2 regions of the Bacillus sp. SSR7 genome follow, and region 1 is predicted to be linked to the other one. Evidence: predicted binding sites of a transcription regulator. Region 1 holds the regulator's gene; the other holds the start of a gene.
The links. Region 1 encodes Rex, which represses fermentation and respiration genes when NADH is low (regulators of the CRP and FNR family bind a similar motif). Its sites were predicted from a motif close to TTGTGAAATATTTCACAA; they were not measured.

Region 1 (13,751 bases):
TTGCAATCGCTAATCCAAGACCCGATCCTTCTGTTACTCTACTTCTAGATTGATCTTTCTTATAAAAGCGTTCAAACAAACTCGCTAACTCTTCTCTCGTAAACTCTTCACTATGATTCGCAATTACAATTTGTATATCCCGGCGCTGCCTTTGAAGGGAAACTTTTATCTGCCCATCATCTTTACTATACTTAATCGCGTTCATTAATAAATTATCAAATACACGAACCATCTTTTCCGAATCAATCGCTGCATAGGCACGTTCCTCAGGAAACTTCTTAACAAACGTAAGTCCATGCTCCTCCGCATGTGGTACTAACTCTTCTATTAATTGCTCTAATAACTCATTTATACATACTTCTTGTTTTTCTAATATAACTTGTTCATTCGTTAACTTCGTATACTCAAATAAATCTTCTATTAAATTCTTTAACTGCTCCGACTTCGCAAAAGCAATTCTCGTATACTCATCATGTTGTTCTTTATTTTCATATTTAGAATCTCGAAGCAATCGTAAGTAACCCATAATAGAAGTCAGTGGTGTACGTAAATCGTGAGATACATTCGTAATAAGCTCGTTCTTTTGCTTCTCTAATTTACGTTCCTTTTCTATATTATTCATAAGCTCTTCCGCCATATTATTAATATTCTCGGTTAAAGACGCAATCTCATCTTCACCTTTCTTCTCAATACGGTACGCCAAGTTGCCTTTTTCTATTTCCTTTACACCTTCTGCCATCGCTTCAATTTGTTTCATCTTTCTCTTTGTTATATAGAAGAAAGAGAAGATGAACACGAGTACACCAATTAAAAATGGGAATGGTCCTTCTTGCGTATCATACATTACTACACCATCCGGAATTCCACTAACGAACATGTATAAATTCTTATCTTCTATTGTAATAGGTGAAAAAGCTATAAATTCTTTTCTCGTATTTTCAAATATATCTTGACCATTTGAATAGTTGATCGCAAATGATGCCGCATTACGAATTGTATTATGCAAATCGATTTGCTCTTCTTGTGCCTGCTTCGTTTTATATAAAACTTTACCACTCTCATCAGTAACCAATATTTTTAAAGCTCTATTTCCTCGCTCTAAATTTTGATTCTCCGTTTCAATCATATTGGATATAGCTTCTAATTTATTTTCATGAACCGAACTATTTGCTGCTCTTTGAGCTTGGTAATTAATTTGTTGCATACCAGACCGATAATCAACAGTCGCTTGACGATTTGCATTCTCAAAAAACGGTGCAGCTCCCTTTGCAAAAAAAACTCCTAATAACGCACAAGCAGCGAAAGTAGTAATCAGTTGAATTCTGATACTCTTTCGTACGCTCTTTACTAATTTCTCAATTAATTGTCTTATTTTCCTTATATAAGTAAACGGATTAAATATCTTTTTCAATCTTATACCCCACTCCCCATACTGTTTTTATATATCTAGGCTTCCTTGGATTCTCCTCAATCTTTTCACGTACTTTTCGAATATGAACCATTACCGTGTTATCCGACTGGAAAGACCTTTCGTTCCAAACCTTTTCATAAATCTGCTCTGCACTAAAGACCATACCTGGATTACGGGCTAGTAATTCTAGAATTGAAAATTCCCTCGGGGTCAACTTCACTTCTTCTCCCTCTACAATAACTTTATGGGTTGAGATGTTTATTTTCATCTCTCCAATTTCTAGCTCGTCCTCGTTTTGTATAGCGAAACCATTCATTTTCATATAACGACGTAACTGAGATTTAATTCTTGCGATTAACTCTAACGGATTAAATGGTTTCGTCACGTAATCATCCGCACCTGTTGTTAACCCTAAAATCTTATCCATATCTTGCGTTTTCGCGGAAAGCATAATAATTGGCATTTCCTTTTCTTCCCTTACTTTCATACACATATGGATACCGTCTACTTTCGGCATCATAATATCTAATACGACTAGATGTACTTCATTTTCTTCTAGTAAACGTAATCCTTCTTCTCCGTCCCCTGCTTGCAATACTTTATATCCTTCATTCTTTAAATAGATTGTAATAAGATTTCTGATTTCTTTTTCATCATCTACGACAAGTATTGTTTCGTTTGCCACAATATCTCCCCCATCATTTTTTAATCCCTAACTTCTATTATAGGAAAACTTCTGAAGAAAAACGCTCGGAAATCCTTAAGATTTTCTGAAGACGCAAAAAAGGTCTAGACTCCCCTTAAGTCTAGACCTTTCAAAAACCCCTTTTATTTACGAACGTAGATGAAATATAGTACGAATAAAACTCCCATAACATACATAATTGGATGAATCTCTTTACGACGACCGCTTACTACCATTGTAATTGGATAGAAGATAAAACCAATCGCAATTCCTGTTGCGATACTATACGTAAGTGGCATAGAGATAATTGTAAAGAATGCTGGTACTGCAATCTCGAATTTCTTCCAATCAATTTCCCCTAAGGAAGAAACCATCAAGATTCCTACAATAATTAATGCTGGTGCCGTTACAGCTGGTGTTACAACACTTAGTAATGGCGAGAAGAATAGTGCCAGTAAAAAGAATCCTGCTGTTACAACTGCTGTAAATCCAGAACGTCCACCCGCTGCTACCCCTGCAGAAGATTCAATGTACGACGTTGTTGTTGATGTACCTAAGATCGCACCAATTACAGTTGCAATCGCATCTGCAAATAATGCTTTTCCTGCACGTGGTAATTTATTGTTCTTCATTAATCCAGCTTGATTCGCAACCGCTACAAGTGTACCTGCTGTATCAAAGAAATCGATAAAGAAGAACGTTATAATAACAATCACCATTTGAACAGTGAAAATATCTCCGAAGTGCGTTAACGCCACACCGAACGTTGGTTCTAGACTCGGTATTGCTCCCACTACAGCTTTCGGAGTATCAATTAATCCTGTAGCTACTCCTAAGATTGCTGTAAGAATCATACCGTAGAAAACTGCACCATTTACTTTCTTAATCATAAAGATAATTGTCGTAACAACCCCGAAGATTGCTAGTAACGTTGTGCCCTTTGTTAAATCCCCCAACCCAACAAGAACAGCATCATTTTTCACGATAATTCCGGCATTTTGAAATCCAAGGAAAGCAATGAATAATCCGATACCTGCCGCTACTGCAAACTTTAACTCTGATGGAATTGCATTAATGATTTTTTCACGAATACCTGAAGCAGTAAGAATAATAAAGATAATACCTGACATTAACGTTCCAGCAATTGCCGTTTGCCATGGAATACCCATCGTTAACACTGCTGTATAAGCAAAGAACGCGTTAATTCCCATACCTGGTGCTAAAGCAATTGGATACTTCGCGAAAATACCCATAATTAACGAACCAATCGCTGCTGCTAATGCTGTAGCAACGAATACTGCACCTGGATCCATCCCTGTACCTGCCGGTAAACCTTTAACATTTCCAAGTGACAGCGTAGCAGGATTGACAAATAGTACGTAAGCCATAGATAGAAATGTCGTTAAACCTGCTATGAACTCTGTTTTATAATTCGTGCCGAGTTCATCAAACTGAAAATAGCGTTTCATCTTACGTTTCCCCCGTTATATGATTACTCGCCGTAATCCCCTAGCCCTCTTTTATCTATTAAAAATAAAAAAGGCTTCCATTGCATATACATGGAAGCGTTCTATAAATAAAGACAAGATTCCGCTCACCTTTATAAAAACGCCTCGTAGTCAAGCCATTTACGGTAGCTAGGTAGAAACTTTCGGGCCATATCCCCGATATTATACGACGGCATAATATTCACTTTTCGTTTGAATTACATACTCATATTAACTCTTGAAAGTATTTTTGTCAATTTAAATACGAACATTTTTATTAACTTTTATATTTTCGTTCGTATTAAACTCAAAATAAAAAAGATCCATCTATTGCATGAGCAATAGATGGATCTTTTATTATAATACTATTCCCACTCAATAGTTGCTGGTGGCTTACTCGTTACATCATACACGATACGGTTAACGTGTTTTACTTCGTTTACGATACGTACAGAGATTTTCTCTAATACGTCCCAAGGGATACGTGCCCAGTCAGCTGTCATACCGTCGATAGATGTTACTGCACGGATACCCACTGTGTAATCGTAAGTACGCTCGTCACCCATAACACCTACGCTACGCATACCAGGAAGCGCAGTGAAGTATTGCCAGATTTCGCGGTCTAAGCCTGCTTTAATAATTTCTTCACGTAAAATCGCATCAGATTCACGAACGATTTCTAATTTCTCTTCTGTGATTTCACCTAGTACACGAATACCAAGACCAGGACCTGGGAATGGTTGACGCCATACGATCTCATCAGGAATTCCTAGTTCAGATCCTAATACACGTACTTCATCTTTAAATAACGTGTTTAAAGGCTCAATTAATTTGAACTGCATGTCTTCCGGAAGTCCACCAACGTTATGGTGAGATTTAATTGTTTGTGCAGTTGCTGTACCACTTTCAACGATATCTGTGTACAGTGTACCTTGTGCTAAGAAGTCCATTCCTTCTAATTTAGAAGCTTCATCATCAAATACGTAAATGAATTCGTTACCGATAATTTTACGTTTTTGTTCTGGATCTTCTACACCTTTTAACTTGTTCATGAAGCGTTCTTTTGCATCCACTTTAATAACGTTCATATGGAAGCCTTCGCTAAATGTTTTCATAACACCTTCTGCTTCGCCTTTACGAAGTAAACCATGGTCAACGAAAATACATGTTAACTGATCGCCGATTGCTTTATGAATTAATACTGCTACAACAGAAGAATCTACACCACCGCTAAGCGCACATAGTACTTTTTTGTCTCCAACAGTTTCACGGATTTTCTCTAGTTCTACTTCAATAAAGTTCTCCATGTTCCATCCTTCAGAACAGCCACATACGCCGAATACGAAGTTTTTAATTAGATCGTTACCGTGCTCAGAGTGACGTACTTCTGGGTGGAATTGTACACCGTATAAGTTTTTCGCTTCATTGCTCATACCAGCAATTGGGCAAGACTCACTTGTCGCGTCTACTACGAATCCTTCAGGTAAACCAGTTACTAAGTCGCCATGACTCATCCATACAACTTGCTCTTCTGGAAGGTTCGCATATAATTTTGACTCGTTCTCTACTTTCAGAACAGCTTTTCCGTACTCACGGTGGTTTGCACGCTCTACTGTACCACCGAATTGTTGCGTCATAAGTTGCATACCGTAACAAATACCGAAGATCGGTAATCCTAGGTCAAAGATTTTTTCATCACAATGTAATGCACCTTCACCATATACACTATTTGGTCCACCAGAGAAGATAATCCCTTTTGGATTCATTGCTTTAATTTCTTCTGCAGTAATTGTATGTGGATGAAGTTCACTGTATACACCGAACTCACGAATTCGACGTGCTATTAACTGATTGTATTGACTCCCAAAATCTAAAACGATAATTGTATCATGCTGCTTCTTCAAAATAATCACCCCAACGTTAGTTCTCGTATATAAATATTTTCACCAATTTGGCGAAAAGCATTACCAATATAATAAAAAAAGCCAGTCCTCCGCCTCTAGTCTCATAACAAAGAAAAGGCAGGGGTCTGGCTTTATAAAGAAAGATAGTCTCCGCTCTTTATAAATATAAGACACACTGCCTTCATAGTCAGGTTGTTTACGGTAACCCGGTAGAGACTCTCAAACCTTATCTTTGAGGATATATGAAGGATCGTTTTATATTATCTTCCTAGATTCTAACAATGAAGTATCAATATGGTCAAGAGAGAAAGCGACAAAATTCTACAGAAATTCATTTCCTTTTCTAAAAAACATAAAAAAACATCCATTTCTATATAGAAATGGATGTTTTTTAGGCCAAACGGAATTACATCATTCCGCCCATACCGCCCATGCCCATGCCGCCCATGTCAGGCATTGCTGGTGCATTTGGTTCTGGTTTGTCAGCTACTACAGCTTCAGTTGTTAAGAACATAGCTGCAACAGATGCTGCGTTTTGAAGTGCAGAGCGAGTTACTTTAGCTGGATCTACGATACCAGTTTCAAGCATGTTAACCCACTCGCCAGTAGCTGCGTTGAAACCAACGCCTACTTTTTCGCCTTTTAGACGCTCTACAACTACAGATCCTTCTAGACCAGCGTTGATTGCGATTTGACGAACTGGCTCTTCTAGTGCGCGAAGTACGATGTTAATACCTGTTGCTTCGTCGCCTTCAGCTACGATAGAAGCTACTTTTGTGTATACGTTCATAAGTGAAGTACCACCACCTGCAACGATACCTTCTTCTACTGCTGCACGAGTTGAGTTAAGTGCATCTTCAATGCGAAGTTTGCGCTCTTTTAACTCAGTTTCAGTTGCTGCACCTACTTTAATTACTGCTACGCCACCTGCAAGTTTTGCAAGACGCTCTTGTAATTTTTCACGATCGAATTCAGAAGTTGTTTCTTCTAATTGCGCACGGATTTGACCGATGCGAGCTTCGATTTGTTGTGTGCTTCCTACACCTTCAACTACAGTTGTGTTTTCTTTCGTTACAACAACTTTACCAGCGCGTCCTAAAGATTCAACTGTAGCAGATTTTAAGTCACGGCCTAATTCTTCAGTGATTACTTCGCCACCAGTTAAGATTGCGATATCTTCTAGCATTGCTTTACGACGGTCACCAAATCCAGGAGCTTTAACAGCTACTACATTGAATGTACCACGAAGTTTGTTCACTACTAATGTAGCTAATGCTTCGCCTTCTACATCTTCAGCAATGATAAGAAGTGGTTTACCTTGTTGTACCACTTGCTCTAATACTGGTAAGATTTCTTGAATGTTAGAAATCTTTTTGTCAGTGATTAAGATGTATGGGTTATCAAGAACTGCTTCCATTTTGTCAGAATCAGTAATCATGTAAGGAGATGCATATCCACGATCAAATTGCATACCTTCTACTACGTCTAATTCTGTTGTGAAACCTTTAGATTCTTCTAAAGTAATAACGCCGTCGTTACCAACGCGCTCCATTGCTTCAGCGATTAATTGACCTACTTCTTCATCAGCAGCAGAAATAGCAGCTACTTGTGCGATAGAAGATTTACCTTCGATTGGTTTAGAAATCGTTTTTAATTCTTCTACTGCAGCAACTACAGCTTTTTCGATACCTTTACGAAGACCCATTGGGTTCGCACCAGCTGTTACGTTTTTAAGACCTTCACGAATCATAGCTTGCGCTAATACAGTTGCAGTTGTTGTTCCGTCACCAGCTACATCATTTGTTTTGCTAGCAACTTCTGCTACTAATTTCGCACCCATGTTTTCGAATGCATCTTCTAATTCAATTTCTTTTGCGATTGTTACACCGTCATTTGTAATAAGTGGTGAACCGAATTTTTTCTCAAGAACAACGTTACGACCTTTTGGTCCAAGCGTTACTTTTACTGCGTTTGCAAGAGTGTCGACACCGCGAAGCATCGAACGACGTGCTTCTTCACTAAATTTAATATCTTTTGCCATAATAATTGACCCCCTTGGATTTTTTAAGATTTATATAATTAACCGATAACTGCTAAAATGTCACTTTCACGTAAAATCAAGTAGTCTGTACCTTCATATTTCACTTCAGTACCTGCATATTTTGAGAAGATGATAAGATCACCTGCTGCTACCTCTAAAGCAACACGCTCACCATTTTCAAGCACTCGACCAGTACCTACTGCAATAACTTTACCCTCTTGTGGTTTTTCTTTTGCTGTGTCTGGTAATACAATACCACTTGCTGTTTTTTCTTCCGCTTGAACAAGCTCAATTACAACGCGATCACCTAATGGCTTTAGCATGAACAATAACCTCCTCATTTTGTTATGTAAATTTTATTTATTAGCACTCAAGTCACTCGAGTGCTAACACACTTATAATAATAAATAATCTCAATTTCTTTTGCAAGTAAAAAAATCATAATTTTTTCGCAAATTAAGCTATAAACTTTTCTATATAGAGTTCCTCTTCTTCTACCTTTACTATATGAATCGTTGTTTCCACTACTCGTATGTTACAATATGAAAGGACACCCTAAGTTGTTTTCGCTACACACACAACTTTCTCCTGTCTTCTATTATAATTTCAATTAAGGATTTACAAAAAAAACATAATGTAAGTAAAGTTTATATCGTAGGTAGCATCTTTACATGTTATCCTACCTTATCTCATACACTAGAGTTAGAAAGGATGGTTAAACCATTTGAAAAAACAATATTGGTGGGTTATCGTTACATACATTTTAATGCAGTTATCATCAATTGCTGGATTACCACTTCTCCTGAAAACTGGACTTTATGATAACAGGGGATTTACTAGAGAAGAGAAATTACAACTCATAACTGGTCATTGGGCAATCATTAGCTTCTTTATTGCATTATGTATCGTACTTTGGTTACTTAGAACAGATATTCGCGACAGACATTTAGATACAAAGCGTTCTACTGTTCCAGCTACGATTGGTTGGATTTTTATCGGGTTCTTCTTAGCATTTTTCTCGCAAAGTATTGCTGGTATGATTGAAATGTATGTATTAGGTATTAAACCTGGATCTGAAAATACAGCGAGACTTATGGATATCGCAAGAACGACACCTTGGTTCCTTATCGTCATCTCTATAATAGGACCTATTTTGGAAGAAATCGTATTTAGAAAAATTTTATTTGGTACACTTTATAAGAAGTTTAACTTCTTTATTGCTGCTATCATTAGTTCTCTCGTATTCGCAGCAATTCATTTTGATTTCACTCACTTATTGGTATACACTGCTATGGGGCTCGTATTCGCTTTCTTATATGTAAAAACAAAGCGTATTATTGTCCCTATCGCAGCTCATGTTGCAATGAATACATTAGTTGCAATTGCTCAAGTTTTAGTGAGTAGCGAACAAATTCAAGAAATGATTAAAGAAGCTGAAAAAATGCAAGGCTTTATCGGAGGATTTTTAGTATGAGAAACTCACCATTGTTCATGGCTGCATTGTATTTCCTTCTAGGATGTATCTTTACACGCTTCGCCATTACGAACGTAACAGATACAATTTGGAATATGTGGACAATACTATTTGCAGTTATGGCAACGATTGATTTTAATTTGGCACTTCGCCTTATCTTAGTTAAATTCACAAAGAAAAAACAATAATAAAACGCAGAGGTCGCTTCCTCTGCGTTTTATTGTGGATAATTCTTCAAAAAGTAAACTAACGTTTGTAACTCTACTGCTAAATCAATATGATGAATTCTTATATTGTCTGACACATTTAAGCGTGCTGGTGTAAAATTCAAAATACCATGCACGTTTGTTTCTGCCAATCTATCGGCTACAGATTGTGCTACTGTAGCGGGTACTGTTAATATTGCCACTTGTATATCAGTTGATAAACGTTCTTCTAATTCATCTAAGTGATATACAGGAATGCCTCCGATTTCTGTTCCAACTTTCTCTTCACTAACATCAAACGCCATTTCAATTTTTGTATTATTGTTTTTCGTGAAATTATAATGTAAGAAAGCGGTCCCTAAATTACCTACTCCAATAAGCGCTACACGTGTTATATCATCTTGGTCGAGTGTTTCACGGAAAAATGATAATAAATAATTTACGTTATATCCATATCCTTTTTTCCCTAATGCTCCAAAGTATGAGAAATCTCTTCGAATTGTTGCGGAATCAACCTTTACCGCTTCACTTAATTCGGCTGATGAAACACGTTGCTTACCAGACAAAGATAAGTTTTGGATAAATCGATAGTATAGAGGCAATCTCTTAGCAGTGGCTTGTGGAATTTTCTGCTGCTCCATATAACCTCTCCTCTCTTCCTATCTTTATTCATATGCTTTAATCAAATACAGAAGTTTAGCACTTATTAAATTCCTTGTATAATAGAAAGAAGAAGTATTCTCTCTGTATTTTAAACTATACACTATTTTTAGTATGATTGAGAAATATAAACATGGCAAAGTTAAGAAATTATTTGAGGTGAAAACATTGATTTTATTACAAGTAAACGCGCTTTCGAAATTATACGGTGCAGAAACGATTCTTGCAAACATAAAATTAGAAGTTCAAACGAAAGATCGTATCGCATTAGTCGGACGAAATGGAGCCGGAAAATCTACATTATTAAAAATAATAGCGGGTGAGCTATCTCATGATAGTGGCGAAATTATAAAACCGAAAGATGTCTCAATTGGATATCTAGCTCAAAATACCGGTTTAGAAACGTCTTTAACAATTTGGGATGAAATGTTAACCGTCTTTACACACTTGCAGCAAATGGAGACAAAACTTCGAAGGCTAGAGCAAGAGATGGGAAAAGAAGAAAACTTTTCAAACGAGGCTACATATGAAAGATTATTAGCTGATTATGACCAATTACAATTAGATTATAAAGATCAAGGTGGCTATCAGTACGAAGCAGATATCCGTTCGATTTTAAGTGGTCTTGGCTTCCCAGTTGAAACGCACCAGACGACGATTTCTACATTAAGCGGTGGACAAAAAACACGATTAGCTCTCGGTAAATTATTATTAACGAAACCAGACCTACTTATTTTGGACGAGCCTACAAACCATTTAGACATCGAAACATTAACATGGCTTGAACAATATTTACAAGGTTATCCTGGCGCAATACTAATCGTTTCCCATGACCGTTATTTCTTAGATAAACTTGTTACACAAGTATATGAAATTTCGAATAAAGAAAGTAGACGATTTGTTGGTAACTACAGTAAATATTTAGACTTAAAATCAGCACTATACGAGCAAGAAATGAAACGTTATGAAAAACAACAAGATGAAATCGCTAAGCTAGAGGACTTCGTTCAAAAAAATATAGCTCGTGCATCTACGACAAAACGTGCGCAAAGCCGTCGTAAACAATTAGATCGTATGGAACTATTAACAAGACCATTAGGTGACTCTAAGTCAGCTTCCTTCCACTTCGATATTGAAAAACAAAGTGGAAATGATGTGTTACAAGTAAAGGATGCAACTATCGGCTATGATAAGGATCCAATTATTGAACATGTAACAATGCGCTTAACTCGCGGAGATAGCGTTGCTTTAGTTGGTCCAAATGGAATTGGGAAATCCACATTATTAAAATCAATTGTGAATAAGCTACCACTATTACATGGTGATGTTTCTTTCGGATCCAATGTATCTGTTGGTTACTATGATCAAGAACAAGCCAATTTAACATCTTCTAAGCGCGTTTTAAATGAGTTATGGGATGAATATCCACTGCAACCCGAAAAAGAAATTCGCACGATACTAGGTAACTTCTTATTCACAGGAGATGATGTACTAAAACCAGTATCATCTCTTAGTGGTGGACAAAAAGCTCGATTAGCTCTCGCAAAACTTATGATGCAAAAATCGAATTTATTAATTCTCGATGAGCCTACAAACCATCTTGATTTAAATAGTAAAGAGATTTTGGAGAATGCTTTGATTGATTATCCTGGTACTCTTCTCTTTGTATCTCATGACCGCTACTTTATTAATCGTGTAACGACGACCGTTGTTGAGTTATCAACAGAAGGTGCACAGGAATATTTAGGGGACTATGATTACTACGTTGAAAAGAAAAATGAGATGATTGAACGTGCTGAATTTGAACAACAAGAACAGCAAGAAAATCAGGCACCTGTTCAAAAAACCGTAGCTCCAGAAAAATTAAATTATCTCGAAGAAAAAGAGCGCAAAAAGTTGGAGCGTCAACGCACTCGAAAAATCGAGGAACTAGAACAAAATATCGTAGAATTCGAAGAAGAAATTGCTACGTTAGAAGATCAACTTTGCTTACCAGAAATATATGCAGATTATGAAAAGGCTAGTGAAATTACAACGAAAAAGCAAACACTACAAGAACAACTTGATGCTTGTATGGCAGAATGGGAAGAATTGCATTTATAAGAGTATGAATAAGAAGGATGTCTCATCAGTCGGGATTTTTGACGATGGGACATCCTTTTTATCTTCTAGCCATGGTCAACCTCTATTGTATAAACGATTCGACACGAGATATCGATTTACCGACAAGGTTTGACAATATTAGCCCCCCCTTATAATAAGGGCATATTTCAAAATGTTTTTTAGAGATACCTTCTTCGTTTTTATTTCCCGAAAAAGGATAGATTCAAAGGTCAGACTTCATCTATTTTATCCACAAGTTTATACACATATCCACCTTTATAAAATAAACATCTAAATAACTTTTCCACATTATCCACAACCAACAAAAAAGTTATCAACATTTTATATACACAATAAAACCCATATTATCAACAGATAATATGGGTTTTATCCACAAGCTGTGGTTAATTTTGTGTATAACTATGCTTCGATATCTAATCCCGGATTAGCATTTAAAGCTAATGTAGCACGTTTTCCTTGTTCATATGCAATTGTACCTGCCGCTGCAATCATTGCTGCATTATCTGTGCATAAAGATAGAGGAGGAATAATTAGCTCTACATTTTCTTTTTGTGCAAATTCTGCTTCTAAACGTGCACGAAGTCCTTTATTCGCAGCTACTCCACCAGCAAGAAGCACTTGCTTTACGTTATAAGCATCTGCTGCACGAGATGCTTTCGTTACTAACACATCAATTACACTCTCTTGGAAACTTGCTGCTAAATCTTCCGGTGCAATTTCTATCCCACGTTGTTTTGCGTTATGCACAGTGTTGATAACTGCTGATTTTAATCCGCTAAAACTGAAATCATATGAATCAGGTTCCAGCCATGCACGAGGTAAATCGATTGTTGGTTTCCCTTCATGTGCAAGACGATCAATATGGGGACCACCTGGATATGGCATAGATAACGTACGAGCTACTTTATCATATGCCTCTCCTGCTGCATCATCTCGCGTTTCACCAATTACTTCAAATGAACCATGTTCTTTCATATAAACAAGCTCTGTATGTCCACCAGATACCACAAGTGATAGCAATGGGAATTGAACTTCTTTTACTAAACGATTCGCATAAATGTGGCCAGCGATATGATGAACACCCACTAGAGGGATATCATGTGCAAAAGCCACTGCTTTCGCTGCATTTACCCCTATTAAAAGCGCTCCTACTAAACCAGGACCTTCTGTTACAGCAATTGCATCAATATCATCAAATGTAATATTCGCTTCTTTTAAAGCTTCTTCTAACACAACTGTAATTTCTTCTACATGATGACGGGATGCAATCTCTGGTACAACTCCACCAAAACGTTTATGACTTTCAATTTGTGATGCAACGACATTTGCAATAATTTCCGTTCCATTTTTAACAACCGCTACTGCTGTTTCATCACAACTTGTTTCAATACCAAGTATAATCGTATTTTTTTCCATTATATATTCACCCACATTACGAGACCATCTTCCTGATTGTCTGCATAGTATCGTTTACGAATTCCACCATTTTGAAATCCGTATTTTCTGTACAACTGCTTTGCTACTTCATTTGATACACGTACTTCAAGTGTCATCGTTTTTACCCCTAGAGCTTTCGCTTCAGAAATAACTTCTTTCAATAAAGCATCTCCTAGCTTTTGACCTCTATATTCTGGCAAAATAGCTATATTTGTTATATGTGATTCATCAATAATTATCCACAATCCACAATATCCAATTACACGGCCATCTTTTTCTAGCACAACATAATGTGCATGTTCATTCATCGTTAACTCGCGGT
Region 2 (16,957 bases), on a different contig from region 1:
ATACATATTGTTTATCTGTGCTAGAAATATGATCTAGCAACGCTTCTACTTGGCATGGCAGGGCGATATGATCACGTTTCCCTGAAATATTTAAGACATTCGCCTTAATATTTGCAAGGTCTACCTTTTGTCCGCGAATAACGAGTTCACCCTTAACGAGTTTATTGTTTTGATAAAAATCACGAATCCACTGTCTGTATGATTCACCTGGGAACGGAATGCCATCGCCAACCCACTTTTGAACTAACCTCCAGCTTTCAACGAAGCGCTCATTCTCTGAACGATCTACTAAAGCAACATATGGACCAACAAAGTTCGTAATTGGTTTTAACATTTTGTTTCCGAAATCAATCATTTCTGGCGGAATGTTTCCAAATGTATCAACCGCTTTATCTAGATTGAAGTATTTCTCGTCTAACAAAGGACCATATAATCCTGTTTCAGAGAAATCAAAAGGACTTGTCATAAAGATTAGGTTACGAATTGGCATGTGTGGATGAAGTGCCGCATAAATAGAAGTTAGCGTTCCCCCCATGCAATAACCAAGTAAAGAAATCTCGTCCGATTTTGCAGTTCGCATTACTTTTTTCACTGCTTTTGCAATATAATCAAACACAAAATCATCAAATTTCAAATGACTATCTTCTAAACCAAATGTGCCCCAATCAAGCATATACACATCAAAACCACGGTCCACTAGATATTCCACTAAACTATTTCCAGGAGTTAAATCCATAATATATGGTTTATTAATAAGAGCATATATTAATAGAATTGGAACTCTTTGTGTTTTTTCTTGTTTTGGAATGTAGCGATAAAGCTTCGTCTTATTCTTCGTCCAAATAACCTCTTTCGGCGTTAATCCTACTTGTGGCTCTGGTTCACGTAATAAAATTTCACTCGCCCTTTTCACTCGGCGATATGCTTTTCGGTACTCTTCTGGGTATAGCTCTAATTGCTTTTCCCATTCTGTTGCGAATGTAGTCATCTTTCTATCTCCTTTTTGGTCAATTTCCTTCTAAAAAAAGAAGTGCATTCCTGCTATGGATATGCACTTTTTTCTTACTTCATTACATATATAATCCGCCGTTAATGTTTAATTGCTGACCTGTGATATAAGCACCGTCACGGCATAGGTATACTACACCTTTTGCAATTTCATCAGCTTGACCAAAACGTTTTTTCGGGATTTTAGCAACGATTTTTTGACGTACTTCTTCTGGTACTTCTGCTACCATTTCAGTATCAATAAATCCTGGGCAAATAGCGTTTACAGTTACATTTGTTTTTGCAAGCTCTAATGCTAATGATTTTGTAAATCCTAGCATACCTGCTTTTGCTGCTGAGTAGTTTGTTTGTCCAAATCCACCCGCTTGACCAATAATAGAAGAAATGCTAATGATTCTTCCTTCTTCTGCTTCCGTTATGTATGGAAGTACAGCGCTTGTCGTATTAAATACACTGCTTAAGTTCACGTCAATTACGCGCTCCCAATCTTCACGATTTAACTTTTTGAATGTACGATCTCTTGTAATACCAGCATTATTAACAAGAATATCTACTTTACCAAAATGATTCACTGCTTCTTCTACAAGTCGGTTTGCATCTTCTACTTTAGAAACATCTGCTTGAACTGCATAAACGTCATGTCCTTCTTTTCCTAGTTCATTTACTAAGTTTTCAGCTGCTTCTTTACTGCTGTTATAGTTAATAACAACTTTTGCGCCCTCTTGTGCTAACGCTACTGTAATCGCTTTTCCAATTCCTTTTGCCCCACCTGTTACGATTGCTACTTTTCCATTTAATTGAACCATTTCTTTTCCCCCTTAAATGAATTTGTGAACGACTATTATGAATCATTTTGGTACTCATACTATGGAGTCCCTATATAATTATGTTTCGCTGTTTATACATAGAAATGAGATTCTCCCTCTCTCTTTCATATGTTATAAACAAGCGCTATTATCACTTTTTATTTTCTGGCTTATTCGTAGGTTTTACTTCTTCTTTTACAGGTTCTTGTAGTTTTGCTAGTACTGCATTTTGCTTTTCTAGCAATTCTAAAATTTGATCAACTTTCGTTTCTAATGTGCGAATATCTTGTTTTACTTTCGTAACATCGCGCTTTAATGTAGGAGCTTGTCCTACTGACTCTACCTTCTCTTCTAGAAACTCCTCAATGTTATCCACTTTATTTTCTAAGTTAATAACAAGCGTAGCCACTCTAGCGATATCCTCTTTCGTAGGCACATTCACCTGCTCTAAATAATTTTTTGTCGTATCATTTAATGCTTTTTGATAAAACAAATTCAAATCTAGAACGCTGCCCATCCAAGCAGAATATTCTTCTGTTTTAATTGTTTCATTGAGCGCTTTTCCCCAAAATGTTTCGGTTTGTTCATAAGCATTTTTCCATGCTTGTAGTGGATCGAATTTTTGATCAATCACTTTACCTACACTCCCTTTTTCGTTTTTGAAACAATTCAACCTATTCATTATTTTCTAATATTCTGAATAAAACTTCAAGTCTATATTTTATTTTTTTCTATTTTCTAACAAATGTATTGACTTTAAAAACAGATAGGTGTAAATTGCACTTATAAGCAAAAAATTCCATCTAACTGATTCATGAGGTGATGCACAATCATGCTACATAATGAACCAGAACAACGCGAAATTTTGGAGAACAACCAAGCAAAACAACCAAACTCCATGCCAAAAAACTTCTTAGTTCCCTTCTTACTTCTATGTCTAAAAGACTGGAGTCTTCATGGTTACAAACTTATTCAAATGCTAATGGATATCGGCTTTTCTTCTGTTGACCAAGGTAATGTCTATAGAACACTACGCAAATTAGAAAAAGAAAACCTCATTTCTTCTACTTGGGATACAAGCGAAGGAGGGCCAGCAAAAAGAATTTATTCTTTAACTGAATATGGAGAGAAATATTTAGCAACATGTGCAACTTCTTTTGAGCATTACCAAAATATGCTGCGAACGTTTTTCACGTTATATACGAACGCATTCTTTCCATTTGCCACTTCTCCAGAAAAGGATGAAAAGGATTCTTCATCTTCACCTGGTGGTACAGCAGAGTAATCTGCGTTCACAATATGCAAAAAAACATTTGGGGGTCAAACAATGGAAACTAAACCATACGAATTGGTCGATGCATTTTGGAAAAACTGGTCTCAATCTCTTTCCCTTTTCTCTTCAGCTGGGAAACAATTAGAGCAACTTACTTTAGAAACATTAAAACAACAACAAGACGCTTTGCATAAATTAACATCAGGAGTAGATGAACTGGAAAAAGAACTGCAACAATTTACTACTCAATTCAATAATCAATATACAGATTACGTGAAGCAATTAACTGGAAACTCCTTAAATGATCAAATTAACGAGTGGCAAGACAAATGTAAAGAACTTTCTGCTCATATGCAACAGCTAACTGTTTCTCCTACAAAAACATCTTTGTCTATCCTTACTCAAACAAGCGGTCAATTTGAAGAAACAACGAAGCAATTTATTGAACAACAACAATTACAACGTGAAGAGGCTCAAAAACAGTTAGAAGGTTTTTTGGAAGATTTCAAGACAAAACAGTTGGAACTCGCAAAAAAGTTCGAGGAAAACTCAAAAAATCTATTTACTTCCATCAAGTAAGAAAAATGTGGGAGCTAACTGCAGCACAAACAAAACTCTTTCTTCCTCCTACTACATCAAGATGGCTAGCATTTTTCGATATGGAAAAGAAGGAGGACAAAATGAATCCATTTCAAGAAGCACAAACCGTCCCGGAGCTTCGTTATGATGAGATTCAAGTCGGTGATCAAGCATCACTTACAAAAACGATTACGGATGAGGACGTTATCAATTTTGCAAAATTGACTGGAGATGTGAATCCTATTCATATTTTAGACTCTTTTGCAAAAACGACAATGTTTAAAGAACGTATTGCCCATGGTATGCTCGTTTCAAGTTTTATTTCTACCATCCTTGGAACGAAACTCCCGGGTAAAAATACGATTTATTTATCTCAAAACGTTTCATTCCGCGCTCCTGTCAAAATCGGTGATACACTTCGCGTTGTGGCAGAGGTCATCAAAAAACGTGACGATAAAAAAATCATTACGTTGCAAACAAATATATATAATCAATCGGATGATATTGTCGTGGAAGGTACAGCGACAATACTAAAAAAAGAGTAGCAATTTTTGCTACTCTTTTTTCTATCCAATAACTTCTAATCACACCGATTACTTCCGCGTATGAGTACGTCGGTTCCACATAAAATAACGGTACCAGTTCAGCTAAGTACTTAGCTGGACTGGACTACTCATAAGGATGTGTATCATCATGGCAAAAACAAACAAATTACTAGTTCCAGGTGCTGAACAAGCACTTGATCAATTTAAATATGAAATTGCACAAGAGTTCGGCGTAAGCTTAGGGTCTAATACAGCATCTCGTTCTAACGGATCAGTTGGCGGTGAAGTAACAAAACGTCTTGTTTCTTTAGCTCAACAACAATTACGTGGATAACAATATAACATATGGCTTAGAGGCAGATATTCTCTGCCTCTTTCTATTTTTAACATACATAATGGTGCTTTTTCACATACTAGTAAAAGCAAACTGAAAGGAACGATATGTAACATGAAACGGATTAACCTTCACATGAGTCCTCCCCGTGTTCTTACTTTGTCTTTTATTATGTTATCAATTATCGGTACATGCTTATTAAAATTGCCAATTGCTACAACGACGTCTATTTCATGGCTCGATGCTTTATTTACAACCGTTTCTGCTTGTACGGTTACAGGGCTTGGTGTTGTGGACACTGGAAAAGTATTTACCTTATTTGGCCAATGTGTCATTTTAACACTTATACAAGTGGGTGGACTTGGCATTATGAGCTTTGCCGTTTTAATTGCGATTATGCTTGGCAGAAAAATTGGCCTTCAAAACCGAATTTTACTGCAACAAGCATTAAATCAAACGAATATAGGCGGTGTCATTCGTCTTGCCAAAGCATTATTTTTATTCTCTTTTACAGTCGAATGTATCGCTACTTTCATTCTCTCTTTTGAATGGGTTCCGAAATATGGGATTGCTAAGGGGATCTATTATAGCTTTTTTCATTCCATCTCTGCTTTTAACAATGCAGGTTTTTCTGTTTGGAGCGATAATTTAATGTCCCACTCTCACAGCATTCTTGTCAATCTCGTCATTTCCTCCCTCATTATTTTAGGTGGGATTGGTTTTACAGTAATCGTAGATATAAAAAGAAAGAAAAATTTTAAAAACCTTACATTACACTCAAAACTTATGCTCTCTTCTACTCTAATCGTCAATATTATTGCGACTGTTTTTATTTTTATATTCGAGTTTCACAATTCTCTTTCTATGAGAGGCTTTACCCCATTTGAAGAAGGCATGGCCGCTTATTTTCAAGCAGTTTCAACGCGTACTGCCGGTTTCAATACAGTTGATATTTCTGCCTTATCGAAGCCTTCCCTACTATTAATGATGCTCCTTATGTTTATTGGCGCTGGTAGTGCTTCAACTGGTGGTGGGATTAAGTTGACAACATTTTTAATCATGTTTTTTGGGGTATTTAAATTTTTACAAGAACAAGATGATATTGTCGTGTTTAAAAAATCCATTAAAGATACCCTCATTGTCAAATCATTGACCATCGCTATTATTTCTATTTCATTTATTTTTTTTGCTATTTTAATTTTAAGCATTACTGAGCGAGTTCCTCTATTGATGAGTGCTTTCGAAGTATTTTCAGCATTTGGGACTGTCGGTCTCAGTATGAATTTCACACCACACTTAACTATGATTGGAAAAGCTATTATTATCTTTATGATGTTTTTTGGGAAGATGGGACCTTTAACATTAGCTTTTTCATTTGCACGTAAAAAGAACCGGAAAATAAAATATCCGAATGAAGACATTTTAACAGGTTGACAACCGTATAAATTATCCATATAATGAGAGTACAATAGCATATCTCCAAAGGGGAGTAGCGTCCAAGAACATTTCTTGGAAACAAAGTCGTCATTACGTAGAACTTAGTTCTTCCGGCTTTGTTGGCATTTTTATTACATATGTCTAGCAAGACCTTTGCCTATTAACGGCAGAGGTCTTTTTTGCATCCATTTCCAAATTCTTCCAAAGTTAATAGGCAGGAGTATGGGGAAACTAAATAGTGGGGAAATTCTTCACTTATTTAGTACTTATAGAAATGAGAGGAGAATGTACATGGATGTATCATTATTATTGGAGTATGGTTGGGTATTACTCATCCTAATTGCACTAGAGGGGATTTTAGCGGCTGACAACGCTCTTGTTCTTGCAATTATGGTAAAACATTTACCAGAAGAAAAAAGAAAGAAAGCACTATTTTATGGATTAGCAGGGGCATTTGTTTTCCGTTTCGGATCGTTATTTATGATTTCGTTCCTAGTCGACGTATGGCAAGTGCAAGCAATCGGTGCCATTTACCTTATGTTTATCGCTGGTAATCATTTATTTAAAACGTATGTTAAAAAGAATACAGATGAAGAAACAGAAGAAAAAGAAGCAAAGAAAAAACAAGAGAACTTTTGGTGGACTGTATTTAAAGTTGAAGTTGCAGATATCGCCTTCGCAGTTGATTCTATTTTAGCTGCTGTTGCATTAGCAATGACTTTACCAAAAACAGGATTAGGTACAATTGGTAGTCTTGATACTGGGCAATTCGTTGTTATCTTTGTAGGTGGACTTATCGGATTAATCATTATGCGATTTGCGGCAACTGCTTTCGTACAAATCTTAAAACGTAAACCAGGACTTGAAACTGCAGCATTCTTAATTGTAGGCTGGGTTGGTGTGAAACTAGCAGTTTATACGTTAGCACACCCTGCATTAAATGTAATTCCGCATTCATTCCCAGAATCTACACCATGGAAGCTTACATTCTGGATTGTATTAGTTGGAATCGCAGTTGGTGGTTGGTTCTTCTCGAAAGAAGTAGAAACAAAAATAGAAAAGAATTTAGACGAAAAAGCGCTGTAATTACAGCGCTTTTTCTTTTTCCTTGTCCCCTCTCTATGTCCAGAAAAAATTTTATTATACCATCATTTGTAAGCGTTTTCCAAGTTTATGTATGTCCTTTTTGTGAAATATTGCACAAACTTATTGAAACTATGACAGAATCCATGTACTTTATTCATATAAGGAATATTTATCCCACTTTAATGGGCAGTAAGACCCCCACCTCAAAATTCAGTGAAAGCAAAGAAGTTCGGTGGGGAATCAACTGCCCATAAAAGTCCGATTGGTTCAACTAATAATCAGTGGGGGATGAAGAAAACCCCCACTGATTAAAGTTTCACTTTATAGATGATGTACTAAAGGAGCGTATTACTCATGCTAGAACAAGGATTAGATTATGTTGTCAAACTGGCTAAGAGCAAAAAACAAATGTTAGATACAAACCCGATGCAATATTTCATTCGTGCCGCACTTGCAGGTATTTATATCGGTTTTATTATTGTACTATGTTTTAAATTAGGTAACTTTTTTCACATTGCAGATTCACCAGCAACTTATTTAGCTGCTTCTATGTTTTTCGGAATTGCCCTCGTACTTATTATATATGGCGGTGCTGAATTGTTTACTGGAAACACAATGTACTTCACTGTAGCAACTTTAAGAAAAGAAACAACAATTGCTGATACACTTCGTAACTGGGTTGCTTGTTATGCAGGGAATTTAGCTGGTGCTTTATTCTTTGCCTTACTATTTTATGCAACTGGAATTTTCGAAGCAATTGATCACAGTCATTTCATGAATAAAGTAGTAGAAGGAAAAATGAATACACCTACAATGCAATTATTCTTTAAAGCAATTTTATGTAACTGGCTTGTATGTCTTGCGTGTTTCTTACCTTCTCAAGTTAAAGGGGATACAGCAAAAATTATGATGATGATGATGCTCGTTTTCACATTCTTCTTATCTGGTTACGAGCATAGCATTGCAAACTTATCACTGTTTGCTTTATCTTTAGTTTCACCGCATCCGGAGACAATTTCTTTTGCAGGTGCTATTCATAACTTAATTCCAGTTACAATCGGTAACATCATTGGTGGGTCTGTATTTGTTGGTATGGTTTACCATTACTTAACAAAGAAAGTACCTGACGTGAAACAAGAAGAAACTGAATTAGTAGCAGCTCAACAAGAAGAAATCATTCCATTGCAAGCGCATATGAAGCATTAAAAACTCCAAAGTTTTACTTTGGAGTTTTTAGCTCCTCACATATTTAACAACAAGGTGAGCCCTTCTTCCTTTCCCTTATGAATCCTCTGTTTCATCTTGTGCATACCGATGACATCATTCGTATGAAGGTGAATTTCATTTACATATAAACCCTCTTTACAAAAAGCCTCTACAAAATCTAATCCATTTCTTTCTCCCCATCCCATATTAAAATCAAGGGAAAGAATATTCACCTCATAATCCCGAACCATTTGCAAAGCACATTCTACTGTATTTGCGGGTACATACCCGTATGGACAACTTCTTTGATCATCCATATATACATTCATGTTCTATCCCCTCTCTATTTTGTATACGTGACCAGCATGTAACATATTGCACCAAGGCTAATAAAAGGACCAAACGGAATTTGGCTCCTCATTTTCATACGTTTTACTACTATACCGGCTCCAAAGAAACAAAGACTAAAGCAAGATGCTAAAAATAAAATCATAAAAACCCCTTTCAGTCCCACTATAAATCCAAGCAGCGAAAGTAATTTTATATCTCCTCCACCAAGCCCTTCTGGATATATCTTTTGCATGCAATATAACAAAATGAATATAACGCTACTACCAACTATACTATCTGTCCAAGTGACTAACGGTACAAAAATACATTCTAAAATGAGTAAACAGGCAAACCAAGCTAAAATACGATTTGGGATTAACATGTATATGTAATCTGTAACTGAAATAATAAGAAGTAATGAAAATAGCGATAAAATGATAATAAGCTCTCGTTTCACCCCAATCATATATACAGTAAGAAGACATATCATTCCGGTTACAAGTTCAAATACTACGTACAAAATTGAAATAGCCCTCTTACAATTCGTACAACGTCCCCTTTGTATACAAAATGAAATGATTGGAATCAATTCTTTTGGCTTTAGCACATACTTACAATAATGACAATGTGAACGCGGGGTAATGATAGACTCACCTAGTGGAACTCTCATCGCAATTACCATAAAAAAAGAACCAAACACCATCCCCACTAACAATGCATATAAATAAGTGAACATCCCTTCCTCTCCTTTCCAGAAGAACATAGCAAAAAAAGGAGAGAACTTCTACTTCATATTATCTCTATTCTATTAAAAAAGCAGGCCATTTTCCGGCCTGCTTTCCCCTCTTTTATACGATGAAATATACTGCTTTTAATGGTCCGTGTACTCCGACAACAAGGTTCATTTCAATATCTGCCGAGTTACTAGGTCCTGTAATAAAGTTAATACAAGATGCCACTTCTTCACCATTTTCTACACGTTTGTTCATATCCTGAACTGCTTGTGTAATACGAGGCACAAGTGTTTCACGTGGAATAATAGCAAAATAGACAGTCGGTAAAAAGTGTAAAGAACGACCTTGGCCTTTATGACTTTGTACCACAATCGTACCCGATTCAGCTAAAGTATAATCACTAAATGCGATTCCAATATTCGCTCTTTCTGCGATACGCATATTCTCTTCTTTTTTCTCAGGATCCCATACATTCACTTCAACATTTTGCTTTGGAAGCTCTTCTTTAAATAAAGAAGTCAATCCATAAGAATCAAAACGTTCATCTGCCGATAACATAATCGGTCCCCCGCCGTTTTCAACGATTACTTTTTGAATATCTTCACGTAAACGATCGTTTGTCGTTTCCACTACAGTTGTATGAATGTTTGTACATTGATTTTTAAATACTTCTAACAATTCTTCTTGGGAATAATCTTTTAGCGTTTCTACATTTACATTACTTTTCCATGCTGGACGCTTTACGCCTTCCGTTTTCCGCTCACGTCCAAGTTCTTTTGCAATATTATCTAGAAAGGACTCACGGTTTTGAATTAATCCTGTCATTATTTGTCCCCGCCTTTCTTATGATCTTTATACCAATCACGGAATCGTTCTTTACTTGGAGCCGGGAATTCACGAATATCTGTCCAGTTTTTAAGTGGCCCAACACCTTTTGATACACGGTTACCAGATGTAAATGGACTCATTGCTGCTGGCGCCATCTTTGATCCCATTTTATATAAAGCTGCTGAAGATGCACCCATACTAAACATTTTCATTGCTAATTTTTCTGCAAGTGGAGCACGTCCTTCTTGCTCAACGATAACTTGACGATGTTTTAATAATAAATCATGCAATGGAATTTTTACTGGACAAGCTTCTGTACACGCTCCGCATAAACTAGAAGCATAAGGAAGCTCTTTGTAATCATCATATCCACCTAAAAGTGGTGTTAATACCGCACCAATTGGCCCTGAGTATATAGAGCCATATGAATGTCCACCAACATGACGATATACAGGGCATACGTTCACACAAGCTGCACATCGAATACATTGCAACACTTGACGGAATTCAGATCCAAGAATTTGAGAACGACCATTATCAACCACAACTAAGTGGAATTCTTCTGGGCCATCTACTTCTTCTTCTTGAATTGGTCCCGCTACCGTTACATAACTTGTTAACTTTTGACCTACTGCACTACGACATAGTAAACCAACTAAAACATCTAATTCTTCCATTGTCGGAACCATACGTTCCATACCCATAACTGCAATTTGTGTTTTTGGAATCGACATGACAAGATCGGCATTCCCTTCATTTGTTACTAAACAAAGGGAACCTGTATTTGCAACAGCAAAGTTACAACCTGTTACACCAATTTCTGCATCCATAAATTTTTCACGAAGTTGTTTACGAACAAACTTAGTCATCTCATATGGGTCATCAGAATTTTCATAGCCAAGCTTTTCTTTAAATACATCACGAATTTGCGTTCTATTTTTATGAAGTGCAGGCGCAATAATATGTGAAGGTGGATCATTATCTACTTGCAAAATATACTCTCCTAAGTCACTTTCTAACACTTCACAACCAATTTCTTCAAGCGCATGATTCATACTAATTTCTTCTGTTACCATCGACTTTGATTTTACTACTTTTTTTGCCTGCTTCTTTTTCGCAACGTCTTGAATATACTTTGCTGCTTCCTCTTTCGTTTTTGCAAAGTACACATGTCCGCCTCTTTTTGATACATTTTCACTTAACTCCATTAAGTAATAATCAAGATTTTCTAACGTATGTTGACGAATTTCTTCACCAAGTTCACGCCATTCTTCCCAGTTTCCTAATTCATCCGCTGCTTTTAAGCGATTCGTATATAAACGCGTTTGTGCAGACGATACTGCTCCGCGCATAAACGAATCTTGAATTCCATCGCCAACGCGATCATTAAATTTTTTCTCACTGATTTTCATAGACATAGCTTATGTTCCCCCTTCATGAGCGACTATTCAGTACCTCAGCAATATGCATTACTTTTATTTCTTTTCCTAAACGCTCAATACGTCCGCCAATGTTTAACAAACACCCACAATCTGCACCGATTAAATAATCAGCACCTGTTTCCATTGCACTATCTACCTTTTCATCTACCATTTGCTCAGAAATTGGAGTCATCTTCACTGAAAACGTTCCCCCAAACCCGCAACAATTTTGCACATTTGGTAACTCTCTCACAGTTAACCCTTTTACATTAGATAATAAAATTCCTGGTGCCTCTGTTACTCCAAGCATACGTGTCATATGACATGATTTATGAATAGTAGCAATCCCTGATAAACTCGCACCAACATCAGTAACCTTTAAAACGTCTACAATGAATTGTGTAAATTCATATGTTTTATCAGCAACTTTTTGTGCACGTTTAGCCCACTTCGGATCATCTTTAAAAACATGCGGATACTCATGAAACATTGTCGCACAAGAACCAGATGGCGTAACGATATATTCTGCATCCTCGAAAGTTTCAATCATATGTTTCATCGCTTCTTTTGCCGCTTCTACATGGCCGCTATTATAAGCAGGCTGACCGCAACAAACTTGTGCTTCTGGAAATTCAATTTCACAACCTAAACGCTCCAACACCTCAACTGTTGCTTTGCCGACATTTGTTTCAAACATATCGACTAAACAAGTAACAAATAAAGTAACTTTCATAATTATTACTCCCCCTTTTTACAACTCCACCAACAAACATACGGTCATCAGATGACTAAGGAGAGAAGAAATAGGCTCAACCATGGCCTATCCTCTCCCTCTTCTAAAGAAAACGCTTACTTAATCTCTCTCTATTTTATCAGAAAATTAGATTTTTAAAAGATTAAATTAAGAATTTATATCGTTTCTACCTGTGACAATATGTTCTACATTTGTTAAATGATCTAGCATTGCTTGCTGCGCTAATTCTACATCTTGCTTTAACACTGCATCATATATAACTTGATGCTCTTCTATAAGTCGTTCTGATGTTGTTTGTTCACCATATAAAATAATGCGTCTTGATTCACCAATCGTTTCAGCAATCATCTCTGAAACATGATTCATAAGTTCAAGCAAAATGTTGTTATGCGAAGACTCTGCAATTCCCATATGGAACTGAAAATCTGCTTTTTCACCAGCTTTTTCATCTCCAACGCTCTTTGCCATTTCATCTAACCAATGCTTCATATTTTGCAAATTATCTTCCGTACGTTTTGCCGCAGCTGCTCGAACTGCCCCCACTTCAAGCACCTTTCGTACTTCTAATAAATTCAAAATATCTTCTTTCTTCATCAGTAATCTATTGTTTAATGATTTTGTTAATGAAGAAGAATCGAAGTTCTTCACATATGTACCTTCTCCTTGTTTCATCTCAATTAAGCCCATTGCTCTTAGCGCACTTAGCGCTTCACGAACAGCAGATCTACCAACTTGAAACTGCTCAGCTAATTGATGTACAGGAAGTAGTTTGTCACCAGGTTTTAACGTACCATTTTTAATCATTGTTAAAATAGCTTCAGATACTTCTTCGTAAATCTTTTTCGGTTTAATAGATTTGTACTCCAGTTAAATCACCTCAGTATCTTCCAAACAACAATTGAAACGATTTATAAGAACTTTGCATCATAACTATTTTAGAACGAATTAATAAGAAGTACAAATGTTTTGTTCATAAATTCGTCAAAATTCCGATATTTATTACATATTAATTTATATCTTACGTATAATTATTGTCTTCCATATAAAGAGCATGCCCTAAAAATTAGAACATGCTCTCCTCATCCTGTACTTTCAATTTAATACTAACCGTCGTACCGTTCCCTTTTTCGCTTTCAATCCGCCACTGTCCATCATGTATATGAACAATTTGTCTTACAATTGCCAGGCCTAAACCTGTTCCACCATGTTGACGACTTCTCGCTTTATCAACTCGGTAAAAACGTTCGCCAAGGTTTTCTAAATGCTCTGTATCAATACCGATTCCCGTATCTTTTATGTTCAATTCACAGTAATCATCTGTCTGTCTGAGCGTTACCATAATATCCCCGTTTTGATTTGTATACCGTATTGCATTATCTAACACGTTATGAAGCACTTGTTGCATACGATCCTCATCAATCATTACAATGATTTCTGGATTTAAATTTGTTGAAATACGAATTTTCTTTTCTATAAACTTAATCTCATACGTATCTAACACATCTTCAATCAGTTGTGAAAAAACGATAGGTTGTTTCTTTAACGGAAAATGTTCACCTTCTAATTGTGCTAAATCTAATAAATCATGAACGAGACGCTGCATACGATCTGCTTCTTTATGAATGAGCTGTGTTACTTTTTCCTGCTGCGCTCCCTTCGCTACACCATCTAAAATAGCCTCGCTATACCCTTTTATATAACTAAGCGGTGTTCTTAGTTCATGCGAAACGTTAGCTAAAAACTCCTTACGCTTTACATCTTCTGTCTCCAAAGAATTTGCCATTTTATTAAATGCTTTTCCTAATCGCCCAATTTCATCTTCAGAAGAAATTGTAATTCGTTCTGAGAAATCTCCTGTAGCCAAATGATTGGCAACTCGCTCCATTTGCGAAAGTGGTTTCGTAATAGCAATAATAATTTTTCTACCAATCCATATTGTCAGTAAAGTTATAGCAAGTGCTAACGGTGCTAAAATAAGACCCATATCATATATTAAGTCTTTTATACTTTTTAAAGGAATATAAGAATATACAATACCAACTAATTTTTTATTTTCTAAAACAGGGATGACAACCCCCATAATATTACGGTCAAAATGTTCCTCGTATCCTATCTTTGTCACAGTTTTTCCATCTAATAATGCTTGCCTGTCCCCTTCACTTATAAGAGAATGATGGTGCACATCAAATGGTAAGCATGCGCTTAAATCACGTGGGTTCGATACGAAAAGAACGTCTGAACTAGATATTTGATCAAATGCTCTTACTTTCTCTTCAAAAATTGATATTCCTTCGCGCTTATCATATTGCGCAGCAAGACGCTTCCCTTCCATTACTAATGAATCTTTTAAATTATCAACGTATAGTTTTTCGTACGAGTATAAAGATACAAAATAAAGAAAGGAAACTGTTACAAATACTGCACATACTACTGTCAGCCAAAGCTTCTGTACCATCGTAAACATACGTTACACCTCAAATTTATAGCCTACACCCCAAACAGTTTGAATGTAGTTTCCACTTTCTCCAAGCTTCAAACGCATCGTTTTCACGTGCGTATCTACTGTTCTTGTGCTTCCGGCATAATCATATCCCCATACCTTTTCCAGCAATTGTTCCCGGCTAAATACTTGCCCTGTATGTTGGCAAAGAAAATAGAGTAAATCAAACTCTTTTACTGTAAGAGAAATCGGTTCACCATCAGCCTCAATCTTCCTACTTTTTTCATTAATAAGGATCGGTCCAAACTGAATCTCCTCTTGTTGCTCTTGCTTTGTATAACGTCTTAACACAGCTTCCATACGAGCGATTAATTCACCAGGACTAAATGGTTTTACAATATAATCATCCGCCCCCATACGTAAGCCGTTCACCCTATTCCACTCTTCACCTTTTGCTGTTAAAAATATAATTGGTACATCTGACGTTTTTCTAATTTCTTTGCAAACTGAAAGTCCATCCATCTCTGGCATCATAATATCTAGTACAACGAAATCATAATGGTCCGTTTCTAATTTTTTTAGAGCCTCTTTTCCATTTTCAGCTTCTCCCCACTCGTATCCGAAATTATCTAAGTACATTCCAACAAGTTGCCTCATATCACTTTCATCATCTACAACTAGCACCCTATATTTACTCATTGTCCTTCCCTTCTCTCTCTATGAGTTGAAACGGTCCTTTTCCGACTTTAATTGTTTGTTTTATTTTCAAATTCTTCATATCCATGACGCACACTTCATCACTATCATAGCTTGCTACGTATCCTTCTGCTCCGCTCTTCAAAAATGCAAATGGGTTTGATCCTACTTCTACAGAAGCCACCTCTTTATACGTGCTAACATCAAACTTTCTAAGCGTATTCGAACCGTGACTTAATGCATATACATACTTATTATCCTTCGTAATATTCACAGGCATAAACGGAGCGTGTAAAGAACGTACCATTTCTCCGCTCTGCAAAGAATACACTAATACTTTCTCATTCACCTGATTTCCATCACCATGTCCGCCAATCCATATTTCTTTCCCATCTGGACTAATTGTTGCTCCCGTTGACGCTGGTGGAATCGTAAAGGATTGCATCACTTCTTTTTTCTTTGTATCAATTGTCGTTAGCTTCGTATCATAAAAGTTTAATACAGATAACTGGTTATGGTACTCTACCATCGTTATTGGTCCTTTTCCTGTCGAAACATTCCCTGTCTCTTTTCCATTAATCGTAAAGAACCTTACCTTTTGGGCATTTTGATCGGCAGCAAATAATTGCTTTTTATCTTCTGATACGACTACATTTACAATGCCTTTTCCTGTTTTATATTTTTCCACTTGCCTTCCTTCTGCTAGTGAATATACATACATGTACTCTAACTGCTTACCATATACAAGTATGTCCTCACCATTTGGAAGTAGTGCAATCCCTGCCATTGGTTCGTTAAGTTCCCATGTCGTAATTAACTTTTTAGTATGTTTATCAACAAAACTAATACTACCTTCTTTTATATTCGTTGTTATAATAACACTTTTATCTTTAGCAATCGATGTATAGGAACTTCCTTGACACCCTACTAATAGAAATAAAAAACAGAGAAGAAAAATATACTTTCTCAAAAGATCCCCTCCATCTTCGGATGATTTCGTTATAATTGTAAAATAACAAATAAATGTGTGGAAAGTGTGAAATTTCCCTTTCCTACTTCATTTACATATATAATGTACAACAAATAGAATTTGAGGTGTGCCAATTATGCTTTTTCCTGATTTAGCGAATAAAATTGTACGAGAAGTACGCAGGCTAATTAAAGAAAATATTATTATCATTAATATACAAGGCGTTATTATCGCAAGTACAGATATAGAAAGAATCGGCCAATTTCATGAAGGCGCACTCCGCTGCGCAAAACAAAAGAAAACTGTCATTATTACAAAAGAGGATGAACGATGTTTGCAAGGCGTAAAGGCAGGTATGAATCTCCCTTTACTATTCCATGACGAAGTAATTGGTGTCATTGGAATCACAGGTGAACCTGAAAATATTTCACAATACGGAGAAATATTACGTAAAATGACCGAACTACTCATCCATGAAAACTACTTTTTAGAACAACTAGAACTTGAACA

Region 2: AC0NJG_RS09340 (formate/nitrite transporter family protein) is a predicted target of Rex. The motif match lies at 7,169-7,186, and genes of this name have one in related genera.

Annotation. Positions count from the first base shown of each region.
Region 1 covers NZ_JBVVXV010000030.1:295-14,045, forward strand. The annotation lists gene ampS (aminopeptidase AmpS) at 1-1,411, opposite strand, end outside; gene AC0NJG_RS27985 (response regulator transcription factor) at 1,395-2,096, opposite strand; gene AC0NJG_RS27990 (NCS2 family permease) at 2,240-3,565, opposite strand; purine riboswitch at 3,693-3,794, opposite strand; gene guaA (glutamine-hydrolyzing GMP synthase) at 3,949-5,487, opposite strand; purine riboswitch at 5,652-5,753, opposite strand; gene groL (chaperonin GroEL) at 5,894-7,528, opposite strand; gene groES (co-chaperone GroES) at 7,567-7,851, opposite strand; gene AC0NJG_RS28010 (CPBP family intramembrane glutamic endopeptidase) at 8,253-9,002, shown strand; gene AC0NJG_RS28015 (YdiK family protein) at 8,999-9,190, shown strand; gene AC0NJG_RS28020 (redox-sensing transcriptional repressor Rex) at 9,220-9,849, opposite strand; gene AC0NJG_RS28025 (ABC-F family ATP-binding cassette domain-containing protein) at 10,037-11,971, shown strand; gene tsaD (tRNA (adenosine(37)-N6)-threonylcarbamoyltransferase complex transferase subunit TsaD) at 12,392-13,408, opposite strand; gene rimI (ribosomal protein S18-alanine N-acetyltransferase) at 13,408-13,751, opposite strand, start outside.
Region 2 covers NZ_JBVVXV010000003.1:375,204-392,160, forward strand. The annotation lists gene phaC (class III poly(R)-hydroxyalkanoic acid synthase subunit PhaC) at 1-988, opposite strand, end outside; gene AC0NJG_RS09300 (acetoacetyl-CoA reductase) at 1,071-1,814, opposite strand; gene phaR (polyhydroxyalkanoic acid synthase subunit PhaR) at 1,966-2,448, opposite strand; gene phaQ (poly-beta-hydroxybutyrate-responsive repressor) at 2,647-3,099, shown strand; gene phaP (polyhydroxyalkanoic acid inclusion protein PhaP) at 3,142-3,666, shown strand; gene AC0NJG_RS09320 (MaoC family dehydratase) at 3,768-4,211, shown strand; gene AC0NJG_RS09325 (alpha/beta-type small acid-soluble spore protein) at 4,360-4,545, shown strand; gene AC0NJG_RS09330 (TrkH family potassium uptake protein) at 4,660-5,979, shown strand; yybP-ykoY riboswitch at 6,018-6,183, shown strand; gene AC0NJG_RS09335 (TerC family protein) at 6,274-7,068, shown strand; gene AC0NJG_RS09340 (formate/nitrite transporter family protein) at 7,423-8,274, shown strand; gene AC0NJG_RS09345 (cyclic-phosphate processing receiver domain-containing protein) at 8,310-8,603, opposite strand; gene AC0NJG_RS09350 (prepilin peptidase) at 8,618-9,340, opposite strand; gene AC0NJG_RS09355 (LutC/YkgG family protein) at 9,453-10,163, opposite strand; gene AC0NJG_RS09360 (LutB/LldF family L-lactate oxidation iron-sulfur protein) at 10,163-11,584, opposite strand; gene AC0NJG_RS09365 ((Fe-S)-binding protein) at 11,601-12,320, opposite strand; gene AC0NJG_RS09370 (FadR/GntR family transcriptional regulator) at 12,489-13,178, opposite strand; gene AC0NJG_RS09375 (sensor histidine kinase) at 13,405-14,805, opposite strand; gene AC0NJG_RS09380 (response regulator transcription factor) at 14,809-15,480, opposite strand; gene AC0NJG_RS09385 (YncE family protein) at 15,473-16,447, opposite strand; gene AC0NJG_RS09390 (CdaR family transcriptional regulator) at 16,584-16,957, shown strand, end outside.